DNA from 2 places in the Clostridium aquiflavi genome. Region 2 is predicted to be linked to the other one. Evidence: riboswitches for the same ligand, from Rfam matches in the RefSeq annotation. Region 2 holds a riboswitch; the other holds the start of a gene.
What was found. Region 2 has a riboswitch for FMN ahead of RGC78_RS01310 (ECF transporter S component). Riboswitches for the same ligand answer to the same signal wherever they lie in the genome.
Positions count from the first base shown of each region.

Region 1: another riboswitch for FMN. It lies ahead of ribD (bifunctional diaminohydroxyphosphoribosylaminopyrimidine deaminase/5-amino-6-(5-phosphoribosylamino)uracil reductase RibD); the one in region 2 lies ahead of RGC78_RS01310 (ECF transporter S component).

Region 1 covers NZ_JAVJAN010000011.1:7-8,489, forward strand. Annotated here, with positions in the region: gene RGC78_RS05200 (riboflavin synthase) at 134-784, opposite strand; gene ribD (bifunctional diaminohydroxyphosphoribosylaminopyrimidine deaminase/5-amino-6-(5-phosphoribosylamino)uracil reductase RibD) at 799-1,890, opposite strand; FMN riboswitch at 2,252-2,367, opposite strand; gene RGC78_RS05210 (DUF6398 domain-containing protein) at 2,454-3,644, opposite strand; gene RGC78_RS05215 (amidase domain-containing protein) at 3,947-4,930, shown strand; gene purB (adenylosuccinate lyase) at 5,059-6,489, opposite strand; gene RGC78_RS05225 (DUF378 domain-containing protein) at 6,660-6,884, shown strand; gene RGC78_RS05230 (HPr family phosphocarrier protein) at 7,038-7,298, opposite strand; gene RGC78_RS05235 (stage V sporulation protein S) at 7,425-7,685, opposite strand; gene rny (ribonuclease Y) at 7,833-8,483, opposite strand, start outside.
Region 2 covers NZ_JAVJAN010000003.1:14,132-22,614, reverse strand. Annotated here, with positions in the region: gene RGC78_RS01340 (DUF4238 domain-containing protein) at 1-739, opposite strand, end outside; tRNA gene RGC78_RS01335 (tRNA-Trp) at 1,101-1,175, opposite strand; gene RGC78_RS01330 (metal ABC transporter substrate-binding protein) at 1,226-2,092, opposite strand; gene tsaE (tRNA (adenosine(37)-N6)-threonylcarbamoyltransferase complex ATPase subunit type 1 TsaE) at 2,422-2,883, shown strand; gene tsaB (tRNA (adenosine(37)-N6)-threonylcarbamoyltransferase complex dimerization subunit type 1 TsaB) at 2,880-3,596, shown strand; gene rimI (ribosomal protein S18-alanine N-acetyltransferase) at 3,580-4,035, shown strand; gene RGC78_RS01310 (ECF transporter S component) at 4,072-4,659, opposite strand; FMN riboswitch at 4,935-5,052, opposite strand; gene RGC78_RS01305 (hypothetical protein) at 5,288-6,361, opposite strand; gene RGC78_RS01300 (early set domain-containing protein) at 6,386-7,072, opposite strand; gene RGC78_RS01295 (DMT family transporter) at 7,237-8,193, opposite strand; gene RGC78_RS01290 (Tex family protein) at 8,363-8,483, opposite strand, start outside.

The sequences.
Region 1 (8,483 bases), on a different contig from region 2:
TTACTGCTTGTCTCAATTTTATATTGGGAGCAAGCTAAAATGGGACTATAGTCATTTTAGTATTCCTAAGTTCAATTGCTCTGTCCAGTTTGCTTATGCATATATCAATACCCCCTTAAAACGCATTTTATTATTAAAAACCATTTTCTCTTAAAAACTCCATGGTTACATTGCTTTCATTTTTTATTTCTTCATCCTTGTTATTTACTAATTTTTCAATATATTTTCCAACCACATCACATTCTAAATTTACAACTGACTGAACTTTTTTCTCATATAAAATTGTATTTTCTAAAGTATGCGGTATAACAGATACTTTAAACTTTTCATCATCAACATATGCAACTGTTAGACTTATGCCATCAATGGCTATTGAACCTTTGTATATAATATATTTCAAAATCTCTTTTGATGCAGATATAGTAACCCATGTACCATCGACCTTTTTTTCTATATCGGTTATTTTACCTACTCCATCTATATGACCACTTACTATATGTCCACCAAATCTATCTTCTAATTTCATTGCTCTTTCAAGATTAATTTTATTTCCTGATTTCAAACTTCCCAGTGAACTTTTTTCTAAGGTTTCTCCCATTACATTAGCTTTAAATGAAGATTTAGTCATTTCCAAAACTGTTAAACATACACCATTTGATGCAATACTATCTCCTATTTTAGTATTTTCCAGTACCTTATTGGCTCTTATTTCTATTACTCCAAAGCCTCCCCCTAATGTAAGTTTCTCTAAACTACCTACTTCTTCAACAATTCCAGTAAACAATTAATCACATCCTTTTACTTCAATTTATTTATATATCCTTCTATAACTATCTCCTCTGATAATTTTTCATAAGTTAAATCTCTAAGTTTTACAGCATCACTTAATTTAGAAAATCCCTGTCCACCTATACTACTTTTACTTGTTTCACCACCTAATATTTTAGGTGCTATATAAAATCTTACCTTATCAACTATATTTTCTTCTAATGCAGAAAAGTTTAATGTTCCTCCACCTTCAATTAATATAGAATCTATTTTTAAATTACCTAAATATATCATCAATTCTTTTAAATCAACTTTTTTATTTTTATCAATTATTTCTATTACTCTTGCACCTTTATTAACTAATTTTTGTTTTTTTAATTTGTCAGCATATTTAGTTGTTGCTACTATGGTTAATCTATCAGAGTTATTTACTATCTTTGAATCTAATGGAATTCTTAAGGTGCTATCAACAATAATTCTTATTGGATTTCTCCCATTTTCTATTCTGCATGTAAGTTCTGGATTATCCTTAATAACAGTATTTACCCCTACCATAATAGCTGACAATTTATTTCTTAATAAATGCCCATCTCTCCTTGCTTCTTTTGATGTAATCCACTTTGACTCTCCTATAGCTGTAGCTATTTTCCCATCTAATGATATTGCACTTTTTAAAATAACAAATGGTAAATTTGATGTTATATATTTAATAAATGATTCATTTAATTTTTTACATTTCTCTTCTTCTATACCAACTATAACTTCTATATCATTCTCTTTTAGTTTTTTTACACTTTTTCCTGATACCATTGGATTTGGATCCAACATTCCTATTACTACTTTTTTTATTTTTTTCTCTATTATTAAATTTACACATGGAGGAGTTTTTCCATAATGTGCACATGGCTCTAATGTTATGTATATCGTACTTCCTTCTAATAACTTAGTAGCGTTGTTAATGGCATTTACTTCTGCATGTGGTCCTCCATACTGCTCATGATATCCTATTCCAATTATCTCATCGTCCTTTACAATTACTGCACCCACTAAAGGGTTTGGATTAACCTTTCCTATTCCTTTTTTAGCCAATTCTAATGCTAACCCCATATACTTCTCATTCACTAAATTCACCTTCTTCTTAATATAAAAATCATAGCAACCACTTATAGGCATGAGTTATTTATTTTCATTTGCCTAAATTAATTATGATTTGAATTTTTATGAAATTTTCCTTTTTTACAATGTTCTAAAGAAAAAAATCCCTGAAGTGTAATACTTCAGGGATTAATAATAATCTTATTTATAATGAATTATGATTTTAACGTATCAAAATAAAGATATATGATTTTAATATTATTTAGATATAATTAAAAATCATATTTTATCTTATAAATTAAAAAACCCTGAACTAAAATATAAGTTCAGGGTAAAAATCAATTTAAATAATACGAATTAAAACCTAATAATCATTAGATCAAATAAGTAATTTCTTCTTCCATCCAGACTTTACTGTCGGCTTCGGAATTTAACCGAATCTGCTATTTCTAGCTCGCGGGCTTTACCGCCGGTAGGGAATTTCACCCTGCCCTGAAGATTAATATTTAATTTATATTTTTATATTATCATATTCTTCTAATTATGTAAAGGTCAACACGTAATCTTTTTTCATATTTTACAATAATCTATTAATTTGATTTTTGAATTTTAAAATTTACATTCATTTCCTTTATCCAGTTAATAGTTTCTTTAGATTCATTCCATGCTTCTAAACTATATTTTATATAATGCATAGCTTCTGCATCACTTCCGAATCTAGATATTCTAGGTAATACTTTAGGAATTTTCTTTTGTTTCAATATATATGGTATTACAAATGAATTTTTCTTGTATGCTTTTCTTATAGCATCTTCTGCTTCTTTTATTTTTCCTGTTTTATAACGTAATAAAGCCTTATTATATGATACTGCTGCTAAATAATCATTATCATATTTTTTAAATAACTTTTCTGCATCATCATATCTTTTTTCAATTAATAACCAACTAGACAATATTCCTCTTACCATTAAGTTGTCTTTTTCATTAAATTCTAATATTTCAAATGCATTATCTATAGCATCATTTTTTTTACCCATTTTCCATAATTGAATAGCCAAAGTATATTTAGCTCCAAAAAATGGTTGAGCTTCTTTTTTATTAAAACATTCTTTAGATGCAGTTTTTAAACTGTCAATGCCCAATATGTATTTACCTGAATCAACTGATTTTTCTAATAACTCTTTCTTATCATTATCAGTTAAACTTACATCTTTAGATAAAATTATATATGCATCTGAGCAATACTCACAAACACTTAAAGCCTCTTTTGCAAGTTTTACCTTCTTATTAAAATTCTTTTCAGACCATGCTTTTCTCATTATTTTTTGAGCTTTTATAAATTCTTCAGTAATTCTAATATTTTCTTCTTTCTCAGCTTCTACTTCTTTTTTATCATTTAAAGAATCGCTCTTATCATTAGAATTTACTATCCATATTTCATCATCTTTTGATATATTTAATAAGTTTCTTATTTCTTTTGATTTCATAGAGCCCGTACTATTACTTACTCCAAATTCTTTATATAAATCAAGAGCTTTAATATATGGCTCCTCTTTAACATCAAATAAATTATTTACTGTTCCAATTGCATGAACAACTCCTGCTGCCCATGAAGAGCTTTTCCCTTTTTTCAATGAATCTTCATGGCTCATTCCTAAGTCATGTAACGCTTTTATACAAACTTTTTCATATTGTTCATTAAGATATTGATTTGAAAAGACTTTTATCTTTCCAAGAATTTCTTCATATTTTTCAACTATTGAGTTAGGTAAATTTTGCATTATTTCTATAACTCCTTTTTTTAAATCTCTCATAAGGTTTCATTATTCACTAATATAATTAAAATATCTTATAATTAAAATATTATTCTTTATTTTTTAATACCTTTATATTATATATTTTAATTATATTATCAGCAAGTGTTATACGTAATAGAACCACTTAATTATATCACATTATATGAGAATATATATTTTAATACTTTTTAGCAATATATATAAACTTTGTTCATATATATCTGTAAACGTATTTTTATAAATTAATTATAATTTATAAAAAACTACTTTCTTTAGGCGGTGATATATTGTTATCAATAGATTTATATTATTTTCATAAAATTTTATCTACTACATATGATAAATTCAATTTAATTCAAAAAGAAAAATGTAATGTAAACGACAATATTTTTGAAGATTTATATTTAAAAAAATGCTTTAATTCTTTATGGCTAAAAAAATTGAACTTACAAATAAACAATATAAAAACTAAATATAAATTTAACATACTTGAAAAAAATCACAATTTACTCAAAATAAAATTTAACTACCTACAATCCTTCACTTTAAATAATTCACCCAAAGGTATAATATCATATTCATTAGATGAATATATACTTATATCAAATAAAAGTAATCACAAATTAAAAATAATGTTTTTAGTTAATAAAGAGGAAGATCCTAATTTATATGAAGATATACTAAAAAAAGATTTACTACAAATAATGAATATTATTTCATCTAATAAAATAGGTATTTGGAGTTCTAAAATAAAGGTTTTAGATCGTCTATATAAAAAATATCTTGAAAGTAATAATTGTTACAGAACACCTTATACTTCTGATAGAAGTTTTTCTTATGATCCATTAAAAGCTTGTGAATACGCCGAAAAATTTGCTTTGACTCCTAATAAAGATTATACATCCTTTGATGGTATAGGTGGAGATTGTACAAATTTTATTTCTCAATCAATTCATTTTGGTGGGTTAAAGACTTCAAATTCATGGAAACCCTATAGTAATGCTTGGGTTAGAGTTGAAGAGCTACATTCATATATTATAAAAAATAAACTTGGATTTGAAATTAATAAAAATTCTCCTTTAAAGAAGGGTACTATAATACAATTTTATACACCTAAAATAGGTCGATTCTTCCACTCAGGTTTAATAACTCATATTCTTCCAGATGGAGATTACTTATACTGCTGTCATAGCTATAACAAATTAAACTATCCTTTAAGTTTAACCTACCCTATATTATATCCTAGAATAAGAAACTTAGAAATATATTAAAATTTGTTCTTAATTTTGCACTTTGTTTTAAGTATAACTTTATGTATGTACTAGGTTAAATAGACTTCTCAATAATATAGGATACCTTAGAATGATTCAAACTAAGATATCCTATATATTTAAATTATTTAAACTGTTATTTCACTCTTAATTTTTAAAGCTTTTTCATTACTTTCTATAATAGGATTTACATATTCATCAATAAATTCTACTACTTGACTTGGTGCTCTACCAACAAATTTTTTAGCATCTATTATTGATAATATTTCATCCTTAGTAAGTCCAAAAGAATTATCATTTATTATTCTTTCTATTAAATCATTATCTAATCCTTCACCTTTAACTCTTTGAGCTGCTGCCATAGAATGAACTCGTATTTTTTCATGTAATTCTTGTCTATCTTTTCCTCTTTTTACTGCTTCCATCATTATATTTTCAGTAGCCATAAATGGCAGTTCACTAGCTACATGTGATGCTATGACTTTATCATATACTACCATGTTTTCAGCTATGTTCATATAAAGATTTAATACTCCATCTAAAGCCAAGAATCCTTCTGCAACTGATAATCTCTTATTAGCTGAATCATCTAACGTTCTTTCAAACCATTGAGTTCCTGCTGTTATTGCTGGATTTAAAGCATCTACTATTACGTATCTAGCTAGTGCACTAATTCTTTCACTTCTCATAGGATTTCTCTTATAAGCCATTGCTGATGATCCTATTTGATTTTTTTCAAAAGGTTCTTCCATCTCTTTCATACTTTGAAGTAATCTTAAGTCATTACTAAATTTATAAGCACTTTGTGCAATTTCTGATAATGTATTTAAAACTATTGAATCAAGTTTTCTTGGATAAGTTTGACCTGTAACGCCAAAACTCTTATCAAATCCCATTTTTTCTGCTATCATTTTATCTAATTTTTTAACTTTTTCTTCATCACCATCAAATAATTCCATAAAACTAGCTTGAGTTCCAGTTGTTCCTTTTACTCCTCTTAGTTTTAAACTATGTATTACAAAATCTATATTTTCAATGTCCATAACTAAATCTTGCATCCATAAAGTCGCTCTTTTTCCTACTGTAGTTAATTGAGCTGGTTGATAATGTGTAAATCCTAATGTAGGTAAATCTTTATATTCAATGGCAAAATTCTTTAAGTGATTTAATACTGTTACTATCTTATCTTTTATTAATAAAAGTGCATCTCTCATTATTATTACATCTGTGTTATCGCCTACGTAACAAGAAGTAGCTCCAAGATGAATTATACCCTTAGCAGCTGGACATTGTAACCCATATGCGTACACATGACTCATTACATCGTGTCTTACTTCTTTTTCTTTTTTTATAGCTTCTTCATAATTTATATTATTAATATTTGATTTTAATTCATTTACTTGTTCCTCTGTTATATTTAAGCCTAGTTCTCTTTCACCTTCAGCAAGAGCTACCCATAGCTTTCTCCAAGTTGTAAATTTCATATCATCTGAAAAAATAAAACTCATTTCTTTAGATGCATATCTTGAATTTAATGGTGTGCTATATAAATTTCTCATACAAAAACCTCCACACGAATATATTTTATTTTTTTTATTTCAACATTCGTATTATAACATATTTTTTATATTTTCATAGTATTTTATTGAAAAATTTACTTAATGTTATTATTTTTTATTTTAAATCATATATATAAACATAATGTATTCTAAAGTTAGGAGTGAATAAAATGTATAAATTAAATATATTCGATAAAATTTCTTTTATTTTAGTTATTCTAGGTGCCTTTAATTGGGGATTAATAGGTTTACTAAATATTAATTTAGTAACTATATTTTCTTTTGGAATACCTATAATTCAAAGAATAATATATATAATAATTTTTTTATCATCATTAAATTTACTGTCATTGCTATTTAAATGCAATAATAATTTAAATAAAAAAATTAATTAAAATACCTATTATAATATTTTCCCAATAAGTAAATAATATTATTCTTCTATTTGCTTATGGGGAAAATTATATTTTAATTAGAATATTATACATAACAAAAGAGATGTCTCCTAAATTTATATACTTTTTAGGGACATCTCTTTTTAATAAATATTAATCGTCTAAAGATTGAACTAAACTTACTAATTCTTCAACTGCTAGAGCTTCATCATCTCCAGATGCTGAAATTTTTATTGCAGCATCTTTAGTTACAGCTAAAGATAAAACTCCTATTAAGCTCTTAACGTTTGCTTTCTTACCATTGTATTCTATGCTAACGTCTGACTTAAATCCTGAAGCTTTCTTAACTAATAATGTTGCTGGTCTAGCATGAAGACCTGATGAACTTTTTACTATAACTTCTTTTGATACCATTATATCCACCTCTTTACAAAAAATTAATTAATAAATATAGCATCCAACCATTTTAGTATATACTGTTTTGTAATTAATTTCAACTTAAAAATAATTAAGATGCCCATTACCAAGCTCTTCTTTATCTTATCTAGGTTGTACTATAAGTTTTATTGCTGTTCTCTCTTCTCCATCTATTTGTATATCCGTAAAAGCTGGTACACAAATAATATCCTTTCCACTTGGTGCCACAAATCCTCTAGCTATTGCTATAGCTTTAACTGCTTGATTTATTGCTCCAGCTCCCACTGCTTGTATTTCCGCTATGTTCTTTTCTTTTATTATTGCCGCTAATGCGCCTGCTACCGAATTAGGATTTGATTTACTTGATACCTTTAATACTTCCATTTTTATTATTCCTCCTAGAATCATTATACAAAATCGTTTACATTAATATATATTCTATACAATCTATTAAATTCCTTTTATTTAGTATAATATTTTATAAAGAAAAAAGATAAAATGTATAATAATTATACATTTTATCTTTTAATTTTATTTAGCAAAGTCTACTGTTCTAGTTTCTCTTATTACATTAATCTTAATTTGTCCTGGATATTCAAGTTGTTCTTCTACGCTCTTCACTAAATTTCTAGCTAATTCAGCAGTACCAGCATCGTCAACTTTATCTGGTTTAACAATAATTCTTATTTCTCTTCCAGCTTGAATGGCATATGACTTTTCTACACCCTCATAAGAATTTGCGATTTCTTCTAATTTTTCCAATCTCTTAATATATGCTTCTAATGTTTCTCTTCTTGCCCCCGGTCTAGCTGCTGATATAGCATCTGCCGCTTGAACCAATACTGCTTCTAAAGATTGCATTTCCACATCTCCATGATGGGCTGCTACAGCATTTATCACCAATGGTTGCTCATGATATTTCTTAGCAAGGTCTCCTCCAATTAGTGCATGAGGACCTTCTTGCTCCTGATCTACAGCTTTACCGATATCATGTAGTAATCCTGCTCTTTTAGCTAGAGTAACATCTAAACCTAATTCTGAAGCCATTAAACCAGCTAAATATGAAACTTCTATGGAATGTTTTAATACATTTTGACCATAACTAGTTCTATACTTTAATCTGCCAAGTAGTCTTATAAGTTCTGGATGTAATCCATTTATTCCAGTTTCTAGGGTCGCTTG
Region 2 (8,483 bases):
TAATTTCAGTAATTTGCTTTTTTGATATTAAATTTATTACACCATTACTTTCATTTAAGCATTTATATACTTCTGAATCATAAAAACATAAAACTTTTTTAGGACTTAAAGGAATAAATATTTGTAAACCACTTGCAACTAGTCCATAATTTATTTTATAATTACGCCAAATATAAAGTTGATTGTAAAATATCACTGGTGAATCAGATGTAATAAAATCATAGTTTGTTTTATTTTCTAAAATAATTGCATCCAAATCAAACATATATTTGTTATTTTCTAATGATGCTGTTATTGGTATTAAATTTGGTATCTTCATAGATTCTTCAAAATCTACTCTATCCATATTACAACTTGAATTATGTATTCCTTCCTCTGGTATTAATTCTTTCAAATAATTTAAAACAAAATTAGTTTCATCTGCGACTTTTTTTGTCCTTGATTTTGAAATTAATATAAAATCATAAAGTTTTAATATGTCTAATTCTATTAAAGACTCAAAATTTAATTTTATAATTTTTCTCATGATTTCTGCCCATTGACTTTCAAATTTACTAAGTAAATGCTCTAATTCACCATCTTCTCCATATAAAAATTTGCTATATGCGACACTCTTTATAGAAGCATTGGGAATATAACTTTTATCTTTATATCTAAACATTCCTATGTTTTTATTATTATTAGAGAAGTTCCTCAAATAAAATTTGGGCACATAATGCTGATTTTTTACAGTACTCATTTTATATCATCTCCATAATTTATAGTTCTATATATAAATTATAAATTCCTTTGATAATTGTTATAATAAAAAAATCAACAGCTTTAATAACACTGTTGACTAAATAGTATAATTATTCATATCTATATTTATTTTAATAAATTCTATAAAATCTTTTAAGAATTTAAAATTTCCAGCACATTTTAAATCTAGCTCGTACAACTTTGCCCCTTTTTTTGCCCCTTATTGCCCCTCACAAATAAGTATTAGCTAGTACATGTTAATATTAACCACCTTGTCAGATGGCTCTATCACTGGCTTTACAGCATTTATTTTTAGACAAAAAAATAAAAGCCGCAACACAACGTGCTACGACCTTTTCTGGCAGGGGCACTAGGATTTGAACCCAGAACCAATGGTTTTGGAGACCACTACTCTACCGTTGAGCCATACCCCTTCACAACAGTATTTATTATATAACATGATTATTAAAAAATCAACTATTTTCTACAATAAATCTGTTAATACTTTTATGTTGTATAATATTAGCTCATCAAAAGACATATTTCCGTAATACTTCCATAAATTCACCACTTTGTATTTCGATAAATCCATATTAGTTTGTTCTGTACCATCTTTTAATATAACTAGTTTCTTTTCATCTAAATTATTAACTTTTATAAACTCTGATATTTCATAATTGTTTAATTTTACTACATGTAATCCTAAGTCTTTAGTTAAATAATCAAAATTATCATTTAAAGCTAGGAATGTATAATCTTTTAATCCTTTTATTTTTTCACTATAGGGTTCTATTTGAACATTTAATTCTTTTATAGCATTATTATAGTTTTCTTCATAATAATCTCTATTTTTAGGGTCTCTATCTTGAACAGCAGCTTTTATATTGTATAAAGCTATCTTATATGAATCTATTCCTTCAAAGTAATAAGGGTTTTCTTTTGATGATTCATTTCCACCATAATTTAGAAGCCTCATACCTCTTGATAAATTAATTATTCCCATACTACCCTTTTTAAGTTCATCTATAAAACTATTTGCCCAAGGTTCAAAACTTGTTCCAGAATAAATAAAAAGATCCATATTAGATACATTTTCTATAATCTCTTTATTGTACTTAAATTCATTAATATCTCTTTCTTCTGTCATCATGTATTGAACATTGTGTTTATTATTAACAATTTTCTTTACCATTTTATATTGTGGTTTATTAACAGTCATTATATTTAAATATTTCTCTCTATCTTCTTTTTGATTATTTTCAGTATTAGCTAATAACGGATTCGCAAATACTCCCATACCTATAGAAAATGTAAGAGTTATTACAATCATAATAAAGGTAATCTTTTTCAAATCGATCTCCTCCGAAAATATATATAAATTATTTCCAAATAAAACTCTAGTAATATTATATCAACTAAATATGTTAAATGTATATATTTTTATTATAAAATTTATTTAAATTTAATTTATTATGTATATTTTTGTATACTTTTTTAACTTATATTAATTAATTTGCCCTATTATTCTAACTTTAAATATAATATTATTATAGATTAATTTTTATAAGTAAAATTATAAGCTTTGATTTTATAATTGAAATTAGATAAAATAAAAAGATGGCAATAATTTTTAATATAAAAGCAAATTAAGTTTAAATGCTAGTGAAAGGAGTTCTTTTTATGGAATTTAATGTTTATAGCATAAATGAAACTACTAACTTAGGTATAGAAATAGGAAAATTACTTAATTCAGGAGATATAATTTGTCTAACAGGAGATTTAGGTACTGGTAAAACTCATATAACTAAAGGCATTGCTCTTGGTTTAGATATAAAAGATGATATTACAAGCCCTACATTTACAATTGTAAATGAATATGATGACGGAAGATTAAAATTAAATCATTTTGATGTATATAGAGTAAATGATCCTGATGAAATATATGCAATTGGATTTGATGATTATATTTTTTCTGATAGTGTGTCTATCATAGAATGGGCAAATTATATTGAAGATATTCTTCCTGATGAGTTTCTTCATATAAATATAGAAAAAGATTTAGAAAAAGGTGATAATTATAGAAAGATAACATTAACACCTTACGGCAAAAAATATGAATATATAAAGGAGTTAAAAATATGATTATACTAAGTATAGATTCATCTTCAAAAGTTGCAACTGCTGCTTTACTTCAAGATGATAAATTACTAGGAGAAATAACTTTAAACAATAAAAAAGAGCACTCTACTATATTAATGACTTTAGTAGAAAATTTATTAGAAAACTGTAATTTAGATATTGATTCTATAGATGGCTTTGTAGTATCTAAAGGTCCTGGTTCTTTTACAGGTTTAAGAATTGGAATGGCTACAATTAAAGGATTAAGCTTTGGAGGAAATAAACCTTATGTAAGTATTTCTAGTCTTGATGCACTTGCATATAGTATTGCTCCATTTAACGGTATAATCTGTCCTGTAATGGATGCATTAAGAAACAATGTTTATACTGCCTTATATAAATCTTGTAACGGAAAGTTAGAACAAATAATGGATTACTCTGCTCTTGATATAAATGAGCTAGTTGATATGCTTAATGAAAAAGGAGAAAATGTTATGTTCATTGGTGATGGACTTAATAATACAAAGGAATACCTATTAGAAAATTGTAATAATTGTTTCTTTCCACCAAATCATCTTAATTTAGTTAGAGCTTCTTCATTGGGTGAATTAGGACTACTAAAACTAAAAAATGGTGAATATGATGATTCTAACTCTGCTCCATTTTATTTAAAAAAACCTCAAGCTGAGAGGGAATATGAAAAAAGGATGAAATTAAAAAGTGAAACTAACAACTAGTTTAATGACTGAAACTGATATTGATGATGTTTTAGAAATTAGCTTATTAAGTTTCCCTACATCTTGGAGTAAAGAATCATATATTCAAGAATTAGCAAATCCTCTTGCTAATTATATAGTTGCGAAATGTGATGATAAAGTTATAGGTTTTATAGGCGCTTGGATAATAATAGATGAAGCCCATATCACAAATATAGCTGTACATCCTAATTTTAGAAGAAAAAATGTTGCTTCTGCTTTATTAGGTGAATTAGTTAAATTAACTAAAAGTGCTAATTGTAATGCTTATACTTTAGAAGTAAGAGCTAGCAATATTCCTGCTCAAGAATTATACAAAAAATATGGATTTGTAGAGCAAGGAGTGAGGAAAAATTATTATCAAGATAATAAAGAAGATGCAATAATTATGTGGCGTATAGATGAAAAAAATAATTCGTAAGCTAATTTAGCCTACGAATTATTTTTATATATTTAATCATTCAGTTATAGTCTTTGAGTTTTTTTCTGGACTTCCAAAGTTAGGTTCTGCCTTAAATATAGATACAGACACCTTTTTATATAAAACATATGTTAATGTACATACCAATATAGCTTTTATTCCATTAAAAGGTACTAAACCCACAGTAACATATCTTAATAATTCTGCACTGCTCATTTGCATACCATATGCTGGTAAAAGCAAATATACATTTGAGATAATTCCTATAATTTCGATACAAACTCCACCTAAAATCATTCCTAAAATAGCTGATTCTTTAGATTTATTTCTTTTATAAAGAATTCCTGCTGGTAATATTAAAGATACTCCAACTAAAAAGTTAGCAAATTCTCCAACAAATCCACTTTGACTTCCTTTAATTAAAAGAATCAATATGTTTTTAATTAATTCTATAGTTACACCTGCCAATGGTCCAAATCCAAATGCTCCTAATAATGCTGGCACATCACTTAAATCAATTTTAAGCCATGGAAATACTGGATAAGGAATTTCAAGGTACATAAGTATAAGTGCTAATGCTGATAATAATGAAATTTTAATTGTTTTGTTTGTGTTTTTGTTCATTTTTACGCCTCCCAAAAGATTATCTCCCTGGTGTAGCTTATTAAGTCTTAAGATAACGTTTTACTACTCTTTGTAAGATTAAATTACAAATTAAGTTGTTCTTAAATTTAATATTTTTATTCTTTAGATTTTATGTTTTCTTAAAGCACATTTTTATATAAATTGTATGCTAAAAATTACATTTCATAACTCTCTAAAAAACAAAAAAACTGATGCATAAATACATCAGGGCATATACTAAATTATTAAGAATAAAACTATCTTAATTCCTAATAGGTTACCTTCTTTCATCCAGACTATACTGTTGGCTTCGGAGTTACACCGAATCTGCTATAAATTTAGCTCGCGGGCTTTACCGCCAGTAGGGATTTACACCCTGCCCTGAAGATATAAGTATTAAATTATTTTTTACTATACATTCATTATATATTCTTAAAATAATTTTTACAACACATTTTTAAACAGTATATATATTATTTACTTTTTTAAAATTTTTTATGATATGTATATACTTTAAATATATGTTGATATATGCACTAGGCAAATTAACATTGTTCCTAAATTCAATTACTAAATCAACTTTGCTTATGCATATATCAACACTTTACTTAAACAGATGTAATATTAATTATGCTAATTCTGGAGAAAACATACTGTTATTATTTTTTATTGTATCTACTGATTCTGTAACATCATTTTTACAGCTTTCATAATTTTCTTTAACAGTATTACTTACTTCTTCAATTCCATTGAAAACAGTATTTTTAACTTCAGTTGTAGTACTCTTTAAAGTATTAAATACATTAATACTTCCGTCTTTAATTTCACTTGCTACAAACTTTACATTTGATATAACATCTTTACTAGTAGAAATTATTGTATTAGGAATATCTTTTGCAATATCCAATGAGTCCTTTAATTTGTTAAGATTATTCACTACTTCACCATAACTCTTAGACATGTCTTCATACCCTTTAACTAGAGTATTTTTAATTCTACCAATAGGCTCTTTTATTGAATCGACTCCATTTTTTACAATGTTAAAAGTTGCTACTGTCTTTTTTATTATATTATCATTAGGATTACTTGTCGCCATTTTAACTCCTACTACAGTGCTTCCAATCTTACCTGATACTTCTAATACATCAGAAGATACAGATACTAATGTCTTACTTCCAACACTAATCATATCAGTAACAGCATTTTTTACATTTAAAGCAGCTTCTTTCAATTCCGATGCTGTAGTTGTTACTTGTTTTACCGTACTAGCTATTTGTGATGATGTTTTATTTATAGTATTTGTTACTGATTTAGAAACGTTCATTATAGTCTTATTGATTGCATTTGAAGCATCTATTACACTTTTAGAAACTGAATTCACAGTATTTTTAACGCTTTCACTTACAGATATAATTGTTTTATTTACATTATCAACTACTGATGTTACTGCCTTTTTTACCGCATTTGCAGTAGATGTTAATCCTTCAAAAAAGTTTCCAAGTGAACTTTTAGTTGTATTTTTTACTTTAGACACTTCATTTTCTGTAGAAGCATCTTTTAAAATTGATGCTTTGTATTCATCAATGTTCATATTATTTTCATTGCTAGATATAGTTTTTTTACTTTGAACTTTACTATTTTTTTGATTTATATTATTTATGTTTTCATTAAAATTTGTGTTAATATTGATAGCTTTTATCATATTTAATCACTTCACTTTCAGTATTTAGTAATTCATTTTTCCTTGAGCCGTATAAGAAGTGTTTTCTAACAATTTGATTTGATCTTCTAAAACAAATTCTCCATCAATAAATAATTTAATTGTCCAAATTCCACAGTTATTTTTATGACTATCATTTAATTCCATCCAAAACCACATTAATATTGGATCTTTTTCATTATCTTTTGTAGCAAATAAATTATTTTCTACTACTTGAAACAATTCTCCCTTCGGGGTAAACCATGCTGTTGTAATGCTATGCAATCCTGTTACATTAGTGAAACCCAATCTTGTAACAACTTTTTTATCTAATAATACATTAAAATTCTTTTTATTTGCTGATTTTTGTTCTTCATTGATATTGCAAGTCACATTATACGAATCAACATGAACAGTATATTGATTATTGTTATACATTCTTTGATTTTTATCATTTATTATAACTACAGACCAAAGCTCCTCATTATCATCTGGTAAATATATATTTGCTGATGAATCATTAAGTTTTAATTCATTATTTATAAGAAATTTGTAATAATGCTCTCCTTCTAAAAGATCACATTTTAAAACCCATTTGCTTCCTTCTCTTACCATATTCCCTTTTGTATGATCAAAATTATTAAAGCTTCCTATAACAGCCACACTATTAACTTCTAAATTCCCTTTTCCTTCGTACTCAAAAATTATCTCCATAACTACCTCCTTTACTAATATTTTCGTTATTATTTTGTGAATATTTACTATTTTCATTTATAAAACAAGAAAATTATGGAATTTAAAAATATATTAAGTAATTTTTAATATTCCATAACTTCTCATATCTTAAAATTAGTATACTGATTAACTAATAGTAATTTTTATTTTTTATCTGAATTTATCTTTGTTAATTTAATGGCTTTTTCATTATAAACTAAAAAAATTCCTGAACAAACTAGTATTAAAGATATTAAAATTTTAATATCAAATATATTTTCTTTAAGAAATATAGCTGATAGTAATGTTCCAAATATAGGTACTAAGAAATTAAAAACTGATATTACTCCAACCTTATTAAATTTTAATAATTGAGTCCAAACAGCAAAAGCTATTGATGATAATAATGCCATATATATTAAAAGCAATGTTGAATTTAATGTAAATCCTTTTAAAGATCCACCAAATAAGAACCCTAATATGCTTAATAGAATTCCACCTATAAGTAATTGATATCCAGTAACTATTGATGCATCTTTATTTTGAGTAATTTTTTTACCATATATTGCTGATGCAGCAAAGATTATTGCTGCTATCATAAGAGAACCTTCTCCTCTCATAGAAAATGCTTGTCCTGTAATTGCTTTACCATTTAAATTAACAATAATTACACCAACAAATCCTATAATACATCCTATAACTTTATTAAAATTTAATTTATCGTTTTTGTATATTATATGAGCTAATATTATACTTGCAAATGTCCCTGTTCCATTTATTATAGATCCTCTTACTCCTGTTGTATAAGATAATCCAATATAAAAAAATATGTATTGAAGAGCTGTTTGAGTAGAACCTAATAAAGTCATTTCTCCAAATTCTCTTAATGAATAATTAAATATATTTTTTTTATTAATTACTTCTAGCAATAATACCAGAATACCTGCAATAGCAAATCTATACCCTGCAAATATTAATTTTGAACATATATCATTTGATCCTATATTAAATAACTGGTAACCAACCTTTATGGCTGGATATGCACTTCCCCATAAAATGCAGCATATAATTGCTAATATAACTATATTTTTTCTATTAGTATAAATTTTTTTCTTATCCATGCGTAACTCCCCCAATTTAAGTTATATTGTGAACAAATAATTAATTATAAAAGACTGTTTCGTAAATAATATTTCTCTAAAATTATTTTGAAACAGTCTTTTTATTAGCTTATCTATTATAAACTTTTTATAATATTAATACTATTTTAAAATAGTTTAATTCTTTATTTTAAGCATTCAATTTTTCTTCTACATCTTTCATGCTTAAAGAAATTCTCTTTCTTTTTGGATCCACTTCTAAAATACTAACCTTTACTATGTCTCCAACCTTTACTATATCTAATGGATGT